Regions from separate parts of the Colwellia sp. MB3u-4 genome, predicted to be linked through region 2. Evidence: predicted binding sites of a transcription regulator. Region 2 holds the regulator's gene; each other region holds the start of a gene.
The links. Region 2 encodes LexA, which represses DNA repair genes until DNA is damaged. Its sites were predicted from a motif close to TACTGTATNNNNATACAGTA; they were not measured.
Positions count from the first base shown of each region.

Region 1 (7,740 bases), on a different contig from region 2:
GGTGCAGGTATGGCGCCTATGCGTTCTCATATCTTCGATCAACTTAAACGTTTACATACTAAACGTAAAATATCGTTTTGGTATGGTGCTCGTTCTAAGCGTGAAATGTTCTATGAAGATGATTATAACGGCCTTGCAGCTGAAAATGACAACTTCATTTGGCATGTGGCGTTATCTGATCCACAACCCGAAGATAACTGGGATGGCATGACAGGTTTTATTCATAACGTATTACATGAAAACTACCTGAAAGACCATGAAGCGCCAGAAGATTGTGAGTACTACATGTGTGGTCCTCCAATGATGAACGCTGCCGTTATTCATATGTTGAAAGATCTGGGTGTTGAAGATGAAAACATCATGTTAGATGATTTCGGTGGCTAATTAAGCTCGCGAATTCATTAAGTGAAAAGGCGGCCTAGGTCGCCTTTTTAATACCTATTAGCTTTTAACTTTATCACTGAATTTATTTAGCTAAAACAAGCTGTTTTTTTCACCAATGACGCAGCTTGCTTTAGCTAAACAAACTTTTATTAAGGATATTGTGATGCAATATAGTTTTAACCTAACTAAGCACAAATTAGCCGCTAAATTATGGCTAATAACAACCATGTTAGTTGTGTTAGGCGGCTGTTCACCCAGTAATGACCTTGCTCGTCAAGAATATTTTCTGCAAGGCAATACGATGGGCACCACCTATAATATTAAACTGGTGGGTCAGAACATAGACGCAGTTAAAATCCAGCAAGGTATTGATAAACAGTTAAAACAACTCAATCAGGAAATGTCGACTTATATTACAGATTCCGAATTATCAACATTTAATCAATCAAGGTCACTTTCGCCAGTTAATATCTCGACAGGTTTAGCTCGGGTAATTAAAGAAGCTATGCGCTTAGGAGAGCTAAGTAATGGTGCGCTTGATGTAACGGTAGGACCATTAGTTAACTTATGGGGTTTCGGGCCAGAATATCGTCCTGAAACCATACCAAATAATGAATTATTAACGGCCACCAAAGCGCGAGTGGGTTTAGATAAGTTAGCATTTAAAAACGGCATGTTAAGTAAAAGTATTCCCGATCTTTATGTTGATTTGTCAACCATTGCCAAAGGTTATGGCGTTGATTTAGTCGCTGAGTTCGTCGAAGCTAATGGCATCAATAATTACCTTGTTGAAATTGGTGGAGAGATGCGTCTTAAAGGTTTTAAACATACCGGTGAACTTTGGCATGTTGCGATTGAAAAGCCTTTAAGTACCGAACGTGCTGTTCATCAAATTATTGTGCCAAAAGATAACGCGGTTGCTACATCAGGTGACTACCGCATTTATTTTGAAGCTGAAGGCCAACGATTTTCGCATATCATAGACCCAAAAACTGGCAAGCCGATTAATCATAAACTGGTTTCTGTGACGGTAATTCATCCATCATCAATGACTGCTGACGGTTTATCTACGGCCATGATGGTGATGGGTGAAGAAAAAGCGCTGGCGTTTGCAGAGGCTAATGATCTTGCGGTTTACATTATTGAGAAAACTGATCATGGCTTTGTCGAGCAAAGCACGGTAAAATTCATGCAGTACCTCAAGTAGGTTTGCAGGGGTTTATTTACGTTACTGACGTTATTCTCGTTATTTAAAAGTTATTTTTATAATCAACTTATTAAAGTTTTATCAAATAGGTAGGCACTCATTATGGTTATTTTTTTAATCACCTTATGTTTTTTTCTCGTTATTGTTATGGCAATGGCAGTAGGTTATATATTTCAGAACAAAACGCTTGCTGGTAGTTGTGGTGGCCTAGCGAACGTTGGTATTGATAAGTCATGCAACTGTGATGATCCTTGTGAAAAGCGCCAAGAACGTGATCGAGTAGCGGCATTAACCATTGGCGACATCAGCGTGAAAAATATTTAGGCTGTTGACGTAAGTAAAGTTTTTAGCGCATTGTGTTATCAAAACTTGCAGTTTACATCAGATGATTTTTAGAAAAAGGTGAGCTTAGCTCACCTTTTTCTGTTTAGGTTGAGCAATATAACTTGAGCCATTGATGCTTTTAGCCATCGAAGTTTCTTTGGTATTAGCAGACCTTTGTAGCTCGATGTCAAAGAACGCGATGCTTAGTTAACTACTTTACTGCCATTTACCATGCTAATAACTTAACTAAAACGCTTAAATAAGTCGTTCAATTAGCCAATAGATAGCGATAATAGCAATCGCAACATTAAGCGACAGTACTAACCTTTCTTGATACCAAACTTTACTCCTCAAGGGATATAAACACATAAAAGCGAGGGCAATAACCGTCAGTTGTCCTAGTTCAACGCCAATGTTAAATGAGATCAAACTCAAGGCATATTGACTCTGCGCTAATCCCAGATCGCCTAATACCGAAGCAAAACCTAAACCATGTAACAAACCGAAGGCAAATATTATCGGCATACGTGCATAACTAGTGGTATTTGTTTGTGCTCGGTAAATATTTTCAACGCCTACATAGACAATAGATAAGGCAATGAGTGGCTCTACAATTGCGCTGGACAAGGCTACAACACCGTAAATACCTAAGGCAAGGGTAATGGTATGCGCTAGGGTAAATGCAGAGATTTGCCATAGTAAAGTTGAGCGACGTTTAGCAAAAAGTAAAAGGGCTAAAACAAAAAGAATATGATCTAAGCCCAGTGGCAGTATATGAACAAAACCCTGATAAATATAATCAGCGGCAAGTTTTATTCTTGTAGGCACTATAGCGTTACTTGCCGCTAAGTTGGCGTTGGCTAAACTAATTTTATAACGGTTACTTAGGGTTGCTGAACGGATGATTTCTTGCTGTGGTCGAATCACTTTCAGTACAATATCACCCAATAATGGCGAAAATTGCACGGCAACTTCATCCACCCCTTGTGGAATATCTCCGGTTACGTTTAATTGTGCTTTATATTCAGCTAAGCCGGCTTGTTGAGATAATATTCGCTTTAAATGCTGTAATTGTAAGCCTTTAAAGGGCGCAATATTGTGCTTTAGGTTTTGTTTTATATTCCCGTCAATGTTCCCGTCTATATTCGCGTCAATGCTCCCTTGAATATTTTTATGCGCATTTATATAAGTAAAATGCAGACTAGTTTGTTGGCTCAAAATAACTTGCAGGTGTTCGAGTAGCTTTTTTTGTTCAACAAACGAGTGCTGATTGAGTACGCCAATCACCTTAGCGTCATCACCTGAGATGTTGAGATGTTTTTTTAGTAAATGCAGCAAGTCTACCGTAACAACAAGTTGATAATGTTCACTGTTATCTAAGGATAACGTCGCCTTATTAATATCATCACTATGGGCAGAGCTAGCACATGAAAAAAGTGCTGTGGTAAATAAGATAATAAAAATATATAGCGGAAAAAGTGCTCGCGTATGCAAAATAAAAACCTTTATGGTGAGAAAAAAATAGCGCTAAGCTATCGCATCTTTTATAAAATTAACAGTGATTTTAAAATGAAGAGAATACTTCTACATTTATATATCACGACTTATCTCTCCTTTACCTCTCCTTTACTGCTAGCTAGCGCTTATTAATGGACAAACACAAAAGCTAAACCTAAAGCTTATTGCTCATCATGGCGATGGAAAGTGACAAACTTTGCGATATATTATGATTTAGAGCAAAAACTTTAAAAATAATATAAGCCAAAATGTTATATCGCAGATTATAATACTGTGGGCAACACTTGTGCTTTGCTAAAATTTAAATGATTTAGCAAAGCAGAGGGCCTTATTCGTTACTTATCAGCGCTAATTTATTCGCTTAATAAGATCAAATTGATACCTTAAAAAGCCAATAAACAGCCGAGATAAGTTTGAAAATAGTATAAGCCAATAAAAACAGCCATTTTAGTCATTGGTCAACGCTAATAACCAGAACAATATTGAGTTCATTAGGTACTTATGTTTAAAAAAATATTATTAATTCTGTTACTTTCATGTATTTCTGCGACTGCTTGGGCCTCAGGTCACGGCAGTATTGATTTAACCAACTCGATATTTGGTTTCACTGCCCTTATCTTATTCTCAATCGCCTACCTACTGGTTATTGGCGAAGACGTTATCCACTTAAGAAAATCAAAACCTGTGCTTGTTGCCGCTGGTGTTATTTGGTTAATTATTGGCTGGGTATACACCCAGCATGGAGTGCCCTTAGAGGCAGAGGAAGCCTTTAATCATAACTTACTTGAATATGCGCAGTTATTATTATTTCTTCTTGTGGCCATGACCTACATTAACGCGATGGAAGAAAGAGGTATTTTCGATGGCTTGCGTTTATGGATGGTTTCTAAGGGCTTGAGCCTTAGATCGTTGTTCTGGGTGACGGGTATTTTAGCCTTCGCTATCTCTTCATTTGCTAACAACTTAACTACCGCCATGTTGATGTGTGCCATTATATTAAAAGTGGCGTCTAAGGATAAAAAGTTTATCAATATAGCCTGCATTAATATTGTTGTTGCGGCTAATGCGGGTGGTGTATTTAGTCCGTTTGGCGACATTACTACTTTAATGATTTGGCAGTCAGGTTTGGTTAAGTTTGAACAATTTATTGTTTTGTTTATTCCCTCAGTGGTCAATTTTTTAGTACCCGCCATCATCATGAGCTTTTTCATTTCCAATGAAAAGTCGACGCCAGTCGTCAGTGAAGCTTTCCAAATAAAGCGAGGCGCAAAAAGAATTGTCGCACTTTTTGTGCTGACCATTGCAACAGCCGTGTTATGCCATAGTGTGGTTAATATGCCACCCGTGTTAGGTATGATGATGGGATTAGGTTACTTAAAATTCTTTGGTTTTTATTTACGTATGAGCCTACCACGCTCTTTAGATAAAAAACGTAATAAAGCCGAAGCTGAAAACGATGCAGAAGCATTGAAAAAGCTTGGCAATATTATACCTTTTGATATTTTTGACAAAATAGCACGGGCAGAGTGGGACACCTTACTGTTCTTTTACGGCGTTGTTATGTGTGTGGGTGGTTTAGGCTTTATGGGCTATTTAAGCTTAGTTTCAGAGGCCTTGTACAGTAACTGGAGCCCAACTTACGCCAATATTGCCGTAGGTGTATTATCAGCCATTGTTGATAACATTCCGGTAGTGTTTGCGGTGTTAAGTATGAACCCAGTGATGGATCTTCAACAGTGGTTATTAGTTACCATGACCGCAGGGGTTGGCGGCAGTTTATTGTCCATTGGCTCAGCGGCAGGTGTGGCGTTAATGGGGCAAACCAAAGGTATGTATTCTTTTATGGGTCACTTAAAGTGGAGTTGGGCTATTGCCCTAGGTTACGCGGCAAGTATTGGCGTACACTTTCTGATTAATGGTTAATGGTTAATGGTTAATATGTTTTTCAGTTTAGCTTAACTGAAAAACATATGGTGTCGAACTAGCTATTGTTATTACGCCTAAAGCGTAGTTAACCTTAGCTAGGTTGCCGCTTAATATAGTAACTAATCACTTCAATGAGTAACCAGAAAAGGGGCTTGGCTCTATTTAATCACTCTTTAACTCAGTCTTCATTTTAACAATTCTTTGAGGAAAATTGATGCTTTGCACTACGGCCTACGCCCACTAGCATTCAACATCTTATAATGATCTATATTGATAACTTAAGCCATTTCTTCATTGTTTGATTTTACTATATTGACGCTAGCTTAATAAATGGTAAAGTAACTGTGTTTATATACAGTCATGGTCTGTATTGTTATATCTTACATTAATTTATTTATATGGCATGGTAAATGTTTAAAGATAAGCCACCGCAAAAAAAGATAATTCATATCGATATGGACTGCTTTTATGCCGCGGTTGAAATGCGTGATAATCCCCAGTGGCGTCATGTGCCTATTGCTGTTGGTGGCAATGGGCCGCGTAGTGTGTTGTGTACTTGTAACTATAAGGCGAGAGAGTTTGGTGTGCGCTCTGCTATGCCAAACGCAAGGGCGAAAGCCCTTTGCCCTGAACTGATTATTGTTAATGGCCGTATGTCAGTTTATCAGCAAGTATCGCAACAAATTAGCGCCATATTAGCCCGCTATACTGATTTAATTGAACCTTTATCGTTAGATGAAGCCTATCTTGATGTGACTGATTCGCCGTTGTTTTATGGTAGCGCTACCTTAATTGCCGAACAAATACGCCGTGATATTTATAACGAGCTTAATCTCACCGCGTCGGCTGGTATTGCGCCCAATAAGTTTCTAGCTAAAATTGCGAGCGATGAAAATAAGCCCAATGGCCAATGTGTGGTTACGCCAGAAAATGTCAGTGCTTTTGTGGCTAATTTAGCGCTGAAAAAAATCCCAGGCATTGGGCCAAAAACCAGTGAAAAGCTAAAAGCTTTTGGTTTTGAAAGCTGCGCCGATGTAAGAGCGAGTTCGGTAGCAAAACTACACACTATAGTCGGTAAATTCGCTAACGTTATATACCAACGTAGCTTTGGTATAGATGACAGAGCACTTGAAACCTCACGGGTGAGAAAATCACTGGCAATTGAAACTACTCTGGCAGACGATATTGACTCCATTGAACAATGTCAGGCGATATTAATAAGTTTATTTAGTCAACTACAACTGCGCTTAGCCAAGTATGCCGATCGTGAAATTAGCAAACAAACGGTAAAAATTAAATTTGCCGACTTTCAGCAAACAACGGTTGATATAAAATCAAAAGCTTGTCTTGAAGCTGTTTTTATTGAATTATTACAAAAAGCTATGACCCGAGCTAATAATCGAAAAGTGCGTTTGATAGGCTTGTCATTGGGTTTTACTGAGCAACACAGTCATGATAAGCAAAGTCAGCTAGCCTTATTTTAGTCTTGTGTTGTATTTTTGTTAATTTAGTGTCAAATTTTTATTGCCTTTGAAAAGTATAATGCAAGGGCAAAGTGATCTAAGTACGGTCAAATAGAGTAAAACAATACATATCAACTAATACCCATACCAACGACAATTAAATGACAGAAGTTTAGAGCTATTAATAGGATTTAACCTATGCTTTGAATTCTCAGTCTTAATCATATTAAAAATGGCGGAAAATCATGTTAAAAAAACTTTTAGTCAGTGCAGTCGTGAGTACATTATTGAGTGTTTCATTGCATGCGCAAGAAATGGCTGATGCCGATATAACTGTGCAACCCGCTGCAGGCGGTGTTTATATGTTGCAAGGTCCAGGTGGTAATATTGGTGTGTTAGCCACAGAACAAGGTTTGCTATTAGTTGATGATAAATTTGCCCCATTAGCTGAAAAAATTGAAGCAGCAATGAAAGGCATTGAGGATAAAGCACTTAAATATATCATCAATACGCATTATCATGGCGACCATACTGGCAGTAATCAGTTTTTTTCACATAAAGCGCCAATTTTTGCCCATGAGAATGTTCGCAGCCGGTTGAGCAGCAAAGCCGACCATGAAGTAGAAAGTTTGCCTGTGGTAACCTACAAAGATGGTATTACTATTTATTTAGCTAACGAAGAAATTCAGCTAACACATTTACCGAGCGGCCATACTGACGGCGATACCTATGTTTACTTTAAAAAAGCGAACGTATTACATACCGGTGACTTATTTTTTGAAATTGGTTTTCCTTATATCGATTTAGAAAGTGGTGGTAGTGTTAAAGGCTATTTAGCCAATGTTAAGTACATGCTTAAAAACACACCTGACGATGTGGTGATCATTCCAGGCCATGGCAAGTTAACCGACAAGAGCC
Region 1 covers NZ_JACGVE010000075.1:14,682-22,421, reverse strand. Annotated here, with positions in the region: gene nqrF (NADH:ubiquinone reductase (Na(+)-transporting) subunit F) at 1-384, shown strand, start outside; gene H4J61_RS06370 (FAD:protein FMN transferase) at 548-1,591, shown strand; gene nqrM ((Na+)-NQR maturation NqrM) at 1,694-1,915, shown strand; gene H4J61_RS06360 (HupE/UreJ family protein) at 2,171-3,409, opposite strand; gene nhaD (sodium:proton antiporter NhaD) at 3,935-5,356, shown strand; gene dinB (DNA polymerase IV) at 5,770-6,843, shown strand; gene H4J61_RS06345 (MBL fold metallo-hydrolase) at 7,068-7,740, shown strand, end outside.
Region 1: a site for LexA is predicted at 5,700-5,719, ahead of dinB (DNA polymerase IV). Genes of this name have one in related genera too.

Region 2 (7,740 bases):
CTCCCTACTTCGCGCTAGCAGCAGCAACGGCTGCTGGCTGGACTAAATCACCGGTGTTATTACCCCAAGCGTTACGCTCATAAGTGACAACCGCCGCAATTTGCGTTTTAGTTAATTGGCCGGCAAAAGCCGCCATCGCTGGATTTTTCTTGCTGCCGTTAAGCACCATATCCAAATGCACTGCTACATCACCTGTAGCAATCACACTACCTTTAAGTGCAGGAAAAACAGGCGCCATGCCTTCACCAGTAGCTTGATGACACGCAGCACAAGCTGTCATGTAGACATCTTCACCCAGGGTCATTAATTCGTCTTGGCTATAAACCTTTGATAAATCTTCTTCTGGTATGACTTTGGCAACGGTTTCAGCAACTTGTTCTTTAACGTCTTCAACCGCTTGCTCAACCGTATCTGAGGTACTTGCACCACTAACCGCTTGCACGTCAGCCGCTTGAACAGCTTCACCGGTATTGTTACCCCAAGCATTACGCTCATAAGTTACAACCGCCGCGATTTCTTTTAAGCTTAATTGCTTACCATAAGCTTGCATACCGGTACCTGCTTTACCATTAACGACAATATCTATATGCGCACTAGCAGGACCCGTTGTGGCAATAGCACTGCCTTTAAGAGCTGGAAATGCGGGTGGTAAACCTTGTCCACTGACTTGGTGACACGCTGCGCAGTAAGCGGTATAGGTTGTTTCGCCCAGTTGCATTAATTCGTCCATTGAAGCCGAAGCATTTAACGACGCCGCTTCAGCAGCTGCTGCATTGGCTTTCATTTGCTTTTGCTCATCAAGCCAAATGGCGTAATCGGCTTCAGACTTAACTTCAACCACTATCGGCATAAAGCCGTGGTCTTTGCCACACAACTCAGCACATTGGCCACGATAAACACCGGGTTCATCTACCTTGGTCCAAGCTTCATTAATAAAGCCTGGGTTAGCATCTTGTTTTACCGCAAATGCCGGTACCCACCAAGCATGGATAACATCATCAGAAGTAATAACAAAACGCACTTTTTTATTGGTTGGAATAACCAAAGGACGATCAACTTCTAACAGGTAATGTTCACCTTTTTCTGCTGAGGTACCATCTTGGTTTTCGTATTGTTCACGCGGGGTAGAAAGCACTGAATAAAACTCAAGGTCTTGATCAAAATATTTATAATGCCATTTCCACTGAGAACCCGTTACTTGAATGGTTAAGTCCGCATCATCGTTATTTTCCATATCGATAAGCGTAATAGTGGCAGGAAAAGCCATAGCAATTAGAATAACGACAGGGATCGCCGTCCAAAGAATTTCAACTTTTGTGCTTTCATGAAAGGTTGCTGGTTTGAAACCTTTTGATTTACGGTGAAACACCATAGACCAAAACATTGCACCAAAGACCACAATACCAATACCAGTACAGATATACAGCACCAGCATATGTAAATCATATACGTCTCTACTAACCTCAGTAACACCTTTGGTTAGGTTCAGCGACATATCTGCCCACACTGAACTAGACAACAAGCCCCCTAGCAACAGCAAACCTAGGTTACGTCTTTTCACACGACATCTCCTTCACCTTTAATTTAGGCCAAATAACGTATTTTCATTATGAAAACCGGCTAGTTAGCGCATACATTTATTATTATTTAAGTGACGCATTAATCAACAGTTGTCAATTGCGCCCTATTGTTTTTTTTGTACGTTTTCCAGACTAGAATTACTTAAAACTTGATAGGGGTCAATTTTTAATTTCAAAAGCATGATAAATAAAAACCAGTAAATACAATAGAGTAAAAGCCCTAAACCGGACGATAAGTAGATTTTTAAAAGGATGGCTGCAATGTTCATGTTTTGTTCAAAGCCTGTTTTTCATGCTGAATAATAAATAATCAACACAGAAATTTGCTGTATAAAAAGCAAGCTATTAGCGGTATTTATTGCCGAACAGAAGGATAGCTCTAACCAAAAAAATTTAGCTACATATTAGGTAGATAAATGGTTATCAAGCATGTGGAATACGCAGATTTTAACACCTTGAATTAAACCAAGTGATAGTTAAATCTGCGAAATATAATTTAGGAAAAAATAGTGTAGGAAAATCTAGTTTAGCTAAGTATTAGCATTTATGAAGTAAATGAAACGTGAACTACATCCAATCAGCCGCGCGAATAACACCAACGGCTAGGCCTTCGATATTAAATTGCTGAGACTTTAAATCGACCTTAATCGGTGCAAAATCTTCATTTTCAGCATGTAAATAAACCACATTGCCCTCACGTTTAAAACGCTTAACGGTAACATCGTCTTCTACACGAGCAACAATCACTTGACCATTTTGCACGTCGGTTGTTTGATGAACGGCCAACAAGTCGCCATCCATAATGCCGATATCTTTCATGCTCTCGCCATTAACACGCAATAAATAATCAGCCGGAGGATGAAATAAATTGCCATCAACTTTGTAATGCTGCTCAACATGTTCTTGTGCCAAAATAGGCTCACCGGCTGCCACACGGCCAATAAGTGGCAAACCATCTTCAGCGATAAACTCTTGTGCAAGACGAATACCACGCGATGTGCCAGGTAGCATTTCAATATAGCCTTTCTTCGCTAGCGCTTTTAAATGTTCTTCTGCTGCATTGGCCGACTTAAAACCAAAACAAGTAGCAATTTCGGCACGTGTTGGTGGCATACCTGTATCAGAAATTTTTTCTCGGATCAGATCAAAAATCTGCTGTTGTCTGGGTGTTAAAGGGCGCATAGTTGTTCCTTAAGCTACTTAAGAGCAAGCCTGTATTTTTACACAGTATTACTGTTATTGTATACAGGCTGTAAATAAACGCAAGAAAATAATCAGTCGCCTTTGCTAGTTTGGGCTTTAGTTGCAATTAGTGATGTTAGCAAAAAATTAAGTGCTCAATCCATATTGTTGTAAAGCGGCTTTCACGATTAAGGTCATTAAAAATACCCATAAATATAACTATTAACCTTGCTTAAACAGCAGGTATATAGGTAAATCAACCTTAGAAGGTGAATGGAAGATAATGAATAAACACGAATATTTAGATTGTTGCCAAGCACAATTACTAAAAGTTTTTAGCCTCGCAAAAAATCATAAAAAAGATGATAAGCAAAAATTCAGAGTTGAAGGCTTTATCCATGCGGGTAAAGCGTTAGGCGTTATATCTCATGTAGAGGCTGTCGATGTTATCGCGCAAGCTCACTTTCAGGTATTTGGTGAAAGTATTGAGTCTCGCCAAAATAGAAAAGCGAGCTTAAAAGAAGCGGTTGCCAAAGGTGATGAAAATTTTATTAACATTCCGGCCTATGAGCGATCAAAGCTATAATGCTTCAATCTCCCTCAACTTCTTAACTCTTCAAGATTTCAAGATTTCAAAGTACCCTAAGTCATTTTAAACAACGGCTTAAATATGCAGTGATGCAATAAGCGCCTCAATTAACCACGTCGTTAGCAAGTTTTAGCCTTTGCAAACATGGTTTAGTCTGGGTATTAACGCTTCAGTGCAGGCTTTGCTTTTCAATATGCTAGCTAAACTCAGTACCTTAAGCTAACATAAATTTAGCTATTAACTACCTTATATCAATAGATTTAAACTATGATAAAAATTCGTGATTTAGAATATCTAACCGCCATTGCCGAATATAAGCATTTTGGCCATGCCGCTGAGGCTTGCTTTGTTAGTCAACCAACGCTAAGTGGTCAAATTCAAAAACTAGAACAACGCCTTAAGCTAACCTTAATTGAACGCCAACCGCGCAATGTTATGCTAACACCCGCAGGAGAAAAGTTAGTACAACAAGCTCGGCAAGTACTTAACGCCGCGAATAACTTTGAAGAAGCGGCAAAAGCGCTACTTGATCCACTGTCAGGTGATTTACATATAGGCTTAATACCGACGTTAGCGCCATATATATTGCCGCATATTATGCCGGCACTAAACAGCAATCTAGCTAAAATAAACTTCTATTTACATGAAAATAGAACCCAAGATTTACTGCAACAATTGGAAACAGGTAAACTCGATATTTTAATTTTGCCTTGGTTGCCAGAAATGGCGCGTTTTGAACGTTACGATTTATTCACCGAGCCATTGGTGATGGCCACGTCTCCTTCACATCCACTGGCTAATAAAACTAAAGTAACATTTGATGATTTACATAATCAAAAAATCCTCACTTTAGAAGATGGCCATTGTTTGAGAGATCAAGCCATGGGCTATTGCTTTAGTGCTGGTGCGGAGGAAGATCATAGTTTTCGAGCCACCAGTCTTGAAACCTTACGTTATATGGTGGCCAGTAATATGGGTATTACCCTGCTACCACAGTTGGCGACAATTAATTATGCTCCACAGAAGCATATTCATTACATTCCTTTTGAAAGCCCACAACCGGTGCGTGAAATATCATTACTTTGTCGTGCCGGTTACGCGCGCATGGAAAGTGTTAGAGCTGTGGTTAATGAAGTGCGCCAAGCAGTAACGGGTTTATTTGATGAATAAATTAGCTATGTTTCACAACCCGCTTATGAGCTTCGAGCAAAAACGGTTAAACTTCATTTAACTTGATGAACTAAAGTCCAAGCTATATCACGCCTGCATGGAACCTACATGGGGGGAAGGTTAAATCAGTGCAACAGCAAGCGCGCTATTAACGAAAAAACGCTACCCTTGCCAACGATAGCGTTTATTTTTTGAGTACTTATTGCACTGGCGTTTCAGTGTTAATTTAAGCTAGGAAATAATGCGCTATTAGGCTGCAGCTTCGCTAACGCTTTCAGTGTTTTCAAGCGGGTTCGGTGTTCTAATTAAATAATCGAATGCACCTAATGCTGCTGTTGCACCACTGCCCATAGCGATAATAATTTGCTTAAATGGCGTGTTTGTTACATCGCCCGCCGCATAAACACCCGCAATATTGGTTTCGCCTTTGTGGTTAATGATCACCTCGCCTCGCTCGGTTAAATCAACAGTTCCTTGCAAAAACTTTGAATTTGGCACTAAACCAATTTGTACGAAAATACCCGCAAGTTCGACATTCTCTTGCTTATCTGTTGCACGATTAAGGTAGTTTAGTCCAGTAACATGCTTGCCATTACCTAATACTTCGGTAGTTTGAGCATTAACAATAATCTCGATATTTGGCAACGAACGCGCTTTATTTTGTAATACTGCATCAGCGCGTAGTACGCTATCAAATTCAAGAACAGTAACATGCTTAACTAAGCCAGCGAGATCAATGGCTGCCTCGATACCTGAGTTACCGCCACCAATCACCGCAACTGATTTGCCTTTAAATAATGGTCCGTCACAGTGCGGACAATAAGCAACACCTTTACCACGGTATTCTTGCTCACCAGTAACGTTCATTTCTCTCCATCTTGCGCCTGTAGCAATAATGGTTGAGCGTGTTTGTAAGATAGCGCCGTTTTCTAATTCAACGGTGATTAAACCACCTTCAACATCACTTTCTATAATTTTTTTCACCTGTTGATTATTCATAATATCAACATCGTATTCATTAACATGGGCTTCTAGGTTAGCCACTAGTTTAGGCCCATCAGTTGCATTCACTGAAATAAAATTTTCAATGGACATGGTTTCTTGTAATTGGCCACCAAAATTGTCTGCCACTATACCTGTGCGTATCCCTTTACGGGCACTATATATCGCTGATGATGCACCTGCTGGGCCACCACCTATAACTAATAAGTCAAAAGCTGCTTTGTTGTTTATCGCCTTAGCTTGTCTCGCGCCAGCATTGGTATCAACTTTGTTTAAAATTTCAGTTACCGTCATTCTGCCTTGGCCAAACGCTTTACCATTTAAGTAAACTGCCGGTACTGATAAAATATCTCGTTGGTAAACTTCTTCTTGGAATAATGCCCCATCAACCATCACATGCTTAATTTGCGGATTAATGGCCGCCATCATGTTCAGTGCTTGCACTACGTCTGGGCAATTTTGACAACTTAAAGAAATATAGGTTTCAAAGCTATGCTCACCTTCTAGTGAGGCCACTTGCTCAATCACCGCTTTATCAAGCTTTATTGGGTGTCCTCCGCTGTGTAACAAGGCTAATACCAGCGAAGTAAATTCATGCCCCATCGGCACGCCAGCGAAGCGCATTTCGCCGCCAGTTTTAACTGATTTTACTAACATTGATGGCACTCGCTCGTTGCTTGCATCTGCTGCAACAACCGAGACTAATGCTGACATTTCAGCAATTTCTGTCACCAAGGTATTTAGTTCTTTTGATTTAACGTCGTCACCTAAAAATACTGATAATTCAACAGCCGATGTTAAATTCTGTAAATAGGTCGTTAGTTGTTGCTTTAAGTTCGTATCTAACATGGGTTATTCCTTTGAGAAAACTGATGAATAGGATGATTTTTAGGTCATGCTGAATTGGCTTGGTAAATACCGCGATATTTTAAAAGTATCGCGGTAGTTTTTTACTTTATTTAGATTTTGCCAACTAAATCTAATGATGGTGTTAATGTTTCTGCACCTGGCTGCCATGCTGCTGGACATACTTCACCGTCATGTTCAGCTACATATTGTGCCGCTTGAATTTTGCGCACTAGCTCTTTTGCTGAACGACCTATACCTAGATCATGTATCTCAGCAATTTTAATTTCGCCTTCAGGGTTGATAACAAACGTGCCACGTAATGCTAGGCCGTCGTCTTCAATCATGACACCGAAGTTGCGCGTAATTTTGCCTGTTGGGTCACCAATCATTGGGTAGGTAATTTTGCCAATAGTGTCTGAACTACCGTGCCAAGCTTTATGGGTAAAATGTGTGTCGGTTGATACTGAGTAAACTTCAACGCCCATTTCTTGTAGTTGTGCATAATGGTCAGCCATATCGCCTAACTCTGTTGGACAAACAAAGGTAAAGTCAGCAGGGTAAAAGAAAAATACTGCCCATTTTCCTGCAACATCAGCTTCTGAAACCTCGACAAATTCGCCTTTACTAAATGCTGTTGCGTTAAATGGTTGGATGGTTGAATTGATAATTGATTTATACATGTTTATCTCCACTTGTTTTAAAAATATGAGTACTTGTTAAGTTGGGACAATGATACGCCGGCATTTAAAATAGGAACAATCGTTTGAATTTATCATATCGATAGGCAAAAGCTATGAGTGAATTGTAGAATGAAATGTAGAAAGAGAGGACATTGTTGCTGTGACTAGTTAACTTTATTTTATAGATGGCTAAAATTTAAATGTTGCAGGAAGTTATATGAAAAATAAGATTGCATATTAATATCAGCTTAATTTCTTTAGCTATGATCAAAGCAAAAAAAAGACAAAAAAAACGCCCCTCAATTGAGGAGCGTATAAAAATATAAAACACTAATAAAAACAAAACCGAGGGGAGAGTCTCTTGCTAAGTAAGAGTGCCATTACCCTGGTTAGTTCAATTTATATAAAAATAAACCTAAATCCCTCAACGAAGATTTGGTGAAAATAAATGATTTACTACTCATGGAACAAAAACTAATCGCTTTGCTCCTTGAGCACTTTCAATAACAAATAATTCATCCGCCAAAATATAGGCAAAAAAAACGCCCCTCAATTGAGGAGCGTATAAAAATATAAAAACACTAATAAAAACAAAACCGAGGGGGAAATCTCTTGTTAAGTAAGAGTGCTATTATTATAGTTAGTTCAATTTAAATAAAAATAAATCTAAATCCCTCGACGAAGATTT
Region 2 covers NZ_JACGVE010000074.1:141,297-149,036, forward strand. Annotated here, with positions in the region: gene coxB (cytochrome c oxidase subunit II) at 5-1,561, opposite strand; gene lexA (transcriptional repressor LexA) at 2,148-2,762, opposite strand; gene H4J61_RS06140 (hypothetical protein) at 3,046-3,348, shown strand; gene oxyR (DNA-binding transcriptional regulator OxyR) at 3,619-4,521, shown strand; gene ahpF (alkyl hydroperoxide reductase subunit F) at 4,771-6,372, opposite strand; gene ahpC (alkyl hydroperoxide reductase subunit C) at 6,483-7,052, opposite strand.

Region 3 (7,740 bases), on a different contig from region 2:
ACGGTTAAATTTCATTTAACTTGACGGACTGAAGTCCATCCTACAAGTGCCTACAGGTGATAATATGAATTTGGCTAGCTGTTAGTATGACTTTGCGCGGGTGATAATGTGACTTTGGCCATTTTTTTGTACCTAAAAATGATCAAATCTTGCACATAAAAAAGCCAAACATTTGTTTGGCTTTTCTTGTCGTGCAAAATTACCGAATAATAAAAATTATGCGGTGGTATCAACACTGGGTTTAGCTTTTGACACCATCACCATAGCAGGGCGAATTAAACGACCGTTTAACTCATAACCTTTTTGCATAACCGCGATAACGGTATTAGGTGCAACACCTTCAACTTCTTGCATTGACATCGCTTGATGCAATTCAGGATTAAACGGTTGATCTTGTGGATCAATCGCTTGAATCGCAAATTTCTCTAACGAAGCTAATAAACCTTGATAAGTTAACTCAATACCTTCGATGATAGCCGTATTACTTTCGTCGTCTTTATCGATATTTTGTAATGCTCGCTCTAGGTTGTCTACCGTTGTTAACATTTCTGCGGCAAACTTTTCTAAAGCAAACTTACGTGCTTTTTCAACGTCTTGTGACGCACGGCGACGAACATTGTCAACTTCTGCTTTCGCACGAATGACTGAATCTTTTTGATCGGCAACCGTCGATTTAGCTGTAGCTAATGCTAATTCAAGTTCGTTTATTTTTTCTTGCTCAGCACTGATATTTTCGACTGCAGCGTCAAGTTGAACTTCAACTTGCTCTTCTGCATCCTCAACAATTTCAGCGGCTAATGCGTCTGCTGAAATTTCTTCAGCACTTTTATTCTCTGTTGACTCGTTGGCCATGAAAAACTCCAAAGTAGATCTTAAATTTCAAAATAGATAAAACATAATAACGCTAATTATGGGGGTTTGTTTTTATGATTCAAGCACAAAAGTAAATCATTTAAAAAAAAGTCAACTTTACAAGCGAGTGAAATAGCGCGAAACTGCTGATAGTCCTTAATTATATTACATATTTATAAGCACCGTATGAGTAATTTATACCGCACTATTGGCTTAATTGGTAAACCTAACCATGAAGGTGCCAGTTCAACCATAGCAGCTTTACATCAATATTTGTCACAGCAAGGCTATCAAGTGCTGATAGAAAACTCCGTGGCCCAAACCGTTAATATTGAAAATGTTGTCATGGCGTCACTTACCCGTATTGGCGAGCAGGCTGATCTGGCTATTGTTATTGGTGGTGACGGCTATATGTTAGGGGCGGCTAGAGTTTTAGCTTGTTACAATGTGGGCGTTATTGGGGTTAACCGTGGCAATTTAGGTTTTCTGACCGATTTATCTCCTGATGATTTAATCACCCCGCTTGAAGCCATTTTAAAAGGTGAATCTCGCGCTGAACAACGCTTTATTATCGAAGCTGAAGTTTATCGCCACGGCAAACTTAAAAGCTCAAACAGTGCGGTGAACGAAGCTGTGTTGCATGCCGGTAAAGTCGCCAGCATGATCGAATTTGAAGTTTATATCGATGGCAGCTTTATGTTTAGCCAACGCTCTGATGGTTTAATTGTTTCAACGCCTACCGGCTCAACCGCGTATTCTATGTCAGCGGGTGGCCCGATATTAACCCCCAATTTAAATGCCCTTTCCTTGGTGCCTATGTTTCCTCATACGTTAACCAGTCGACCTATTGTGGTTGACGGCAACAGCGAAATCAAACTAAAACTGGCCAATGAAAACTATGAAAACTTGCAAGTTAGCTGCGATGGCCATGTAATTTTAGCGGTTATGCCCGGTGATGAAGTTATCATCAAAAAAAGTGAATTTACCCTGCGCCTAATACACCCACTTGATCATAACTACTTTAATGTACTAAGAAATAAATTAGGTTGGGGTCATAAACTCTACTAATATTTCTTAAACCTGCGATGAGTAGAATGTCGAAATATAAATAAAATTGCGAACATAGCTTGAATAAAAACCAGATACTGTATAAATTAACAGTATCTGGTTTTTTATTTACCATTTCAATTGGTATTAACACTTTATCCAATATAACGTTGCGATAAAGACAGTGAGGCGACTATGTTATTGCAGCTCAACATTCAAAATTTTGCCATTGTGCGTTCACTCGACATTGATTGGCAGCAAGGCATGACTACCATTACCGGCGAAACCGGTGCAGGTAAGTCTATTGCTATTGACGCCTTAGGGCTTTGCTTAGGTGATAGGGCGGTAACAAACGTCGTTAGACCTAATTGCGCGAAAGCCGAGTTAGCCGCCACTTTTGATACTAGTAATAACAAACGAGCAAAAAAATGGCTAAAAAACAATGATATGTTGCTCGAAAATGAATGTATTCTGCGTCGGATTATTTCTGCTGAAGGCCGCTCTAAAGCCTATATTAATGGTAGCCAAGTGCCTTTAACGCAACTAAAAGAAATTGGACAACTACTGATTAATATCCACAGTCAGCATAACCATCAACTACTCGTTAAACCCGCTGAACAACGCAATATTCTTGACGCTTATGCCAGCCACCAGCACTTGTTAGATGAAGTTAAATATTATTACCATCAATGGCGTGAACTTAGCCAAGAAGCCAAACTGTTGCAAGAAAGCAAACTACAACGTGAAGCCAAACAGCAGTTATTACAGTACCAAGTAAACGAATTAGATGAATTTTCATTACAACTTGATGAATTTGAAAGCTTAGAGATTGACTATAACCGCCAAAGTAATGGTCAGCACATCCTCAATGAAACCTTAATTGCTGTACAACAATTATCTGAAGATGAACAATTTAACGTCGTTGATGGCCTACGGCACAGTACCGAGCAAATTACCGCTTTGGGTAACTATGACCCGACATTAAAAACCATTGCAGAACAGCTTAACGAAGCCTTAATTCAAGTTGAAGACGCTAGCCAAGAAATTAAGCATTATTACGAAAGTTTAGAGCTTGACCCACAAGCTTATACTTTAATAGAAGAGCGTTATTCAACCGCTGTGCTGCTAGCGAAAAAACATCAAGTATCAGCAAGCTCATTAGCAAACTTTCATCAACAGCTGTTACAAGAGCTACAATTATTTAGCTCTGATGAAACACGTTTAAACCAAATTAACGATGATATAGAGGCCGCAAAACAAAAATATCAACACGCTGCACTGATTTTGTCTGACTCAAGAAAAAAAGCAGCCACTAAGTTAAGTAAAATGATCACCAAAAGCATGGCTGAACTTAACATGCCGTATGGCAAATTTTTCATCGATATTTGCCAAGATAAAAGCGAAAACTTATCGGTTAACGGTAATGACAGCGTGAGTTATCTAGCGAGTTTAAACCCAGGGCAAGCGTTAGAAGCCATGAATAAAGTTGCCTCAGGCGGCGAACTTTCTCGTATCAGCTTAGCGATGCAAGTTATTCTAGCGGATAAAATTATCACCCCTACCTTAATATTTGATGAAGTGGATGTCGGTATCAGTGGTCCAACCGCCGCTATGGTAGGTAGCAAATTGAAACAACTAGCAAAAAATACCCAAGTTATTTGTGTAACTCACTTACCGCAAGTGGCCAGTAAAGGTCATCAACAACTATTTGTCGCTAAATTAACCGATGGTGAACATACAGAAACCACAGTAACTGAACTTTCTAGCAATGGCCGCGTCCAAGAAATTGCTCGCTTACTGGCTGGTGATAAAATTACCGAAAATAGCCTAGCTAACGCGCAAGAATTACTGGCCGGATAAAGCAAAGATCAGCAAGCGGGTAAAATAAACTAAAAATTATTTTGTATCTGTTAGCCCGCTTCGCTATTATCCCCATTCAAACTATAAAGGATAATTATAATTAACATGTTTTTTCGAGTATTAGCTATTGTAATCGCCTTGTCTGTTTCTGCCTGTTCTAGCTGGGTTTATCGTATAGATATTCCACAAGGAAACTATCTAGAGCAAAAAGATATCGACAAACTTCAAATTGGTATGACAAAAGAACAAGTTAAGTTTGTATTAGGTAGCCCTGTTGTTGAAGGCGCGTTTAATAAAGATATTTGGCATTATGTTTATAGTTTCAAATCAGGTCGAAGCGACGAATTTAACGCAAAAAAACAATTTACCATTACCTTTGATAACAACAAGGTTGTTAATGCTGAAGGTGATTTTGAATTACCGGAAAGCTATAACGTGCCTATGGTTAACTAGGGTTTAGTTAACTAGCGACTAGTTGTTTTTTGAACATCATCACTCTTTCACATTGGCGTCCAAGAATGTACTGATGCAGTGCAGCCATTAATGACTTTAATGGCTAGGAACTGCCATGTGAGCTTGATATAAGGTTCATCCTGAAGATAAAGCATGTCTATTTAGGACATGCTTTTTTATGGCTAAATTTTTAATAAATCACCTAGTTAAGTCAGGCTAAGTCACACTAAATCATATATCAAAATAGTAAATTAACTCTCGCCAGTATTACCTCGGCGTGGCTAAACCCGACCGCCAGTAATTTTATTAGCCCGGCCTTCTTCTTTGGCTTTTTCTGCTCTGCGTTTACGTACTTCTTTCGGGTCAGCAAGCAGTGGACGGTAAATTTCAATACGATCTAAGTCTTTCACCTTATCGGTTAATTTAGCTAAGCGATTCCAAATACCAACATTATTAACGGCTAAATCTATTTCAGGAAATTCTTCAACTATGCCAGAAGCTAAAATGGCTTGCTCTAATGTAGTGTTAGGCTCAACAGTACAGCTAATAATCTCTTGTCGTGTTGGTGTGCCGTAAACCACCTCAATCTCGAGTGGGGCTTGCACATTAATTTCTTCACTCATAACCTATTCGCTCATTTAATGTAAACTCTATTAATACACAGCTGATACCACTAACCGTATACTTCTTTTGCTCGCTGAGTAAACGCTTGCACCATATTATTGGCTAAATTATTAAATACTCGACCAAAAGCCAAATCAAACATTTTATTAGAAAATTCATAATCCAAGGTCAATTCAATTTTACAGGCATCGTCAGATAAGGCTTTTAATTGCCAACCACCCACAAGGGACTTAAAAGGCCCATCAACTAAACTCATTTTAACTTCTTGGTTACTAATGAGAATATTCTGCGTGGTGAACCATTTTTTCAGACCACCTTTAGACACTAATATCGCGGCGGTCATACTATGTTCGTCTTGGGCAACTATTTTACTATCACTACAATTAGGTAAAAACTTTGGGTAGGCAAGCACATCATTAATTAAAAAATACATGTCTTCTACACTGTGCATCACTAATGCACTACGGCTTATGTTTGGCATTCACCCTCCAATTCTCAAGGGCGCTATCATAGCAAATGTCTTTTAAAAACGCATTAAAGTGAAAAATGATAAATAAGCCATTTAAATAACAGCAATACTCCGTATAATGTTGATGATTGCTATTTTTGGTAGCAAACAAAATGGAAATATAATGGCAAAGAAAAAGAAATCAAGCAGCAATACTATTGCTCTAAATAAAAAAGCACGTCATAACTATACCCTCACTGATAAGTTTGAAGGCGGAATGAGCCTACAGGGCTGGGAAATTAAAAGTATACGCAGCGGAAAGGTAAATATATCTGACTGTTACGTACACATAAAAAATGGTGAGGCCTATTTACTTGGCGCTGAAATAATGCCGCTTAACGCCGCTTCTAGTCACGTGGTTTGTGATCCTAATCGTGACCGAAAATTACTCTTAAACCGTCGAGAGCTAGAGAAAATTATTGCCGCTGTAGAGCGCGATGGTTATTCCTTAATCGCCACTGCAATGTATTGGAAAGCTTGTTGGGTTAAATTAGAGTTTTATTTGGGCAAAGGTAAAAAAGACCACGATAAACGTGCTGACATTAAAGACCGAGAATGGGCAGTAGATAAAGGCCGTTTAATGAAAAATAGAAACTTAGACAGATAATTGATTAAAAAATATCACGTTGTCTATTTAAGCCAAGCGTTGTATAATGCGTTGCATAGACTTATATAGTTTATGGCAGCAAAGAGTAGAAAAGAAGTAAAGAGTAAGCTTTGGGGCGGATCTAGGATTCGACGAGATTCATGAAACCCGAGGTGCATGCCCAGGGGCGGTTTGCCTGGTAAAAAGCCGCAAAACTATAATTGCAAACGACGAAACGTTCGCACTAGCCGCTTAGGCTAGCCATCGCCTCAAAAATTCTCCTATTGTTTAGAGGATCGATGGTCACCCCAAATAGGATAGCGAGGGAAGCACGCTTAAGGCTGAACCGCGAAATAGTATTAAGCTCACCATGACGAAGCCTGTCGGTTGGCGTCCAAGTGGTTAAATAAATGATCGACTAAGCATGTAGTACCAAGGATGTAGGCTTTTCGGACGGGGGTTCGATTCCCCCCCGCTCCACCACATATAGAACGACAGAAGACTAACTAAATCATAGTGTTAAGACTACTTACAGACCATAAAACGACTGTAAATAGATTAAAAAGAACACTTTTAGGACACTCGCCAATAAATACGTGGCTTGTAGAAAGATTTAAGTTAGTTTTCTGTAGTTATTTTTATACTGTTTTTTATCATTAGAACACTCCTAGAACATTTAAAACCCTCTAAACTCCTCTTAAAATCATTCAATTATGAGTTAAGTATTCGACTCTATTCTTTAGTTTCATATATCAAGCTTAATGAGCATTTGGATTTATATTATTGGAGATGATAATTGAGATCAGCTTTGGTGTACCTTATCAAACGATTTTGAAAGGTATTGCTAACTCTAGAGCATTGTCGTTATAAACTCGGGTGCCAATTACATCACCCTAATATACAATTATACATGCAACTTCATCCGTGCCATTTTTCTTATAACCGATCATGTTATGAGAGGAAATATTTAATTAACGAAGTGTTCTAGATATTTAGCACCCATTGATGAATGTAACCAAATTAATGATCCCAATAAAGCTAAAGGCCTTATCAAAATCACACTTGATGAGCTTTCCTTGCATGCGCACAGTATCCATCCCTGACTTTATTAACAACCTGAAAATTTAATAAATATTTTCGGCTATGTCAGCCTGAGAAATCACCTATGCATCAGGTAATACGATAACTAATAGACGTTATTGGTCACATAAAAAAAATAACATTCATTGAGTATTAACAATCATTTTTAATTAAAAGCCTAATTATTTTTAAGATGGAATTATATTCGGCTATGTCAGCCCGAATATAACACCTCTGGACCAACTAAAAAACAAAGTATCAGGCACTATCAGGCACATAAAAAAACTAAGATTTATTTTTACATTTTAATTTTTAGAATATAATTGTTTCCAACTATTTAGTCTGAAAAGCATCTACCCATCAAACCTATATGTTATTAAATACTATTAGCTAGTTATAAAAAAACTCTACCGTCTATGCATATTTAAAAATATTGATTAAAATCAGCTTAAACATAAAACAGACAGAGAAACGACAACATACCGACAACAACAATAAACTTAAAAAACAACAACTTAAATAACAACCTTTAGCTTATTCTGCTTGCATATTCAAAGTTTTCACGTATACTTTTTCAGGAATCAAAAACTGAATAAATCAACAAAGCCAGCCACTTTATAAGTCGGTAGAAGCTAAATTTTTGCATCATGCATAATTTTGATTTTGTTAGTTTTAATAAAGGTATCTCAAACCTTATAAATGAGAAACAACAATTTTAGTGTAATGCTAA
Region 3 covers NZ_JACGVE010000079.1:159,944-167,683, reverse strand. Annotated here, with positions in the region: gene grpE (nucleotide exchange factor GrpE) at 217-852, opposite strand; gene nadK (NAD(+) kinase) at 1,039-1,920, shown strand; gene recN (DNA repair protein RecN) at 2,095-3,759, shown strand; gene H4J61_RS10250 (outer membrane protein assembly factor BamE) at 3,865-4,212, shown strand; gene H4J61_RS10245 (RnfH family protein) at 4,494-4,835, opposite strand; gene H4J61_RS10240 (SRPBCC family protein) at 4,886-5,317, opposite strand; gene smpB (SsrA-binding protein SmpB) at 5,469-5,951, shown strand; RNA gene ssrA (transfer-messenger RNA) at 6,064-6,413, shown strand.
Region 3: a site for LexA is predicted at 1,996-2,015, ahead of recN (DNA repair protein RecN). Genes of this name have one in related genera too.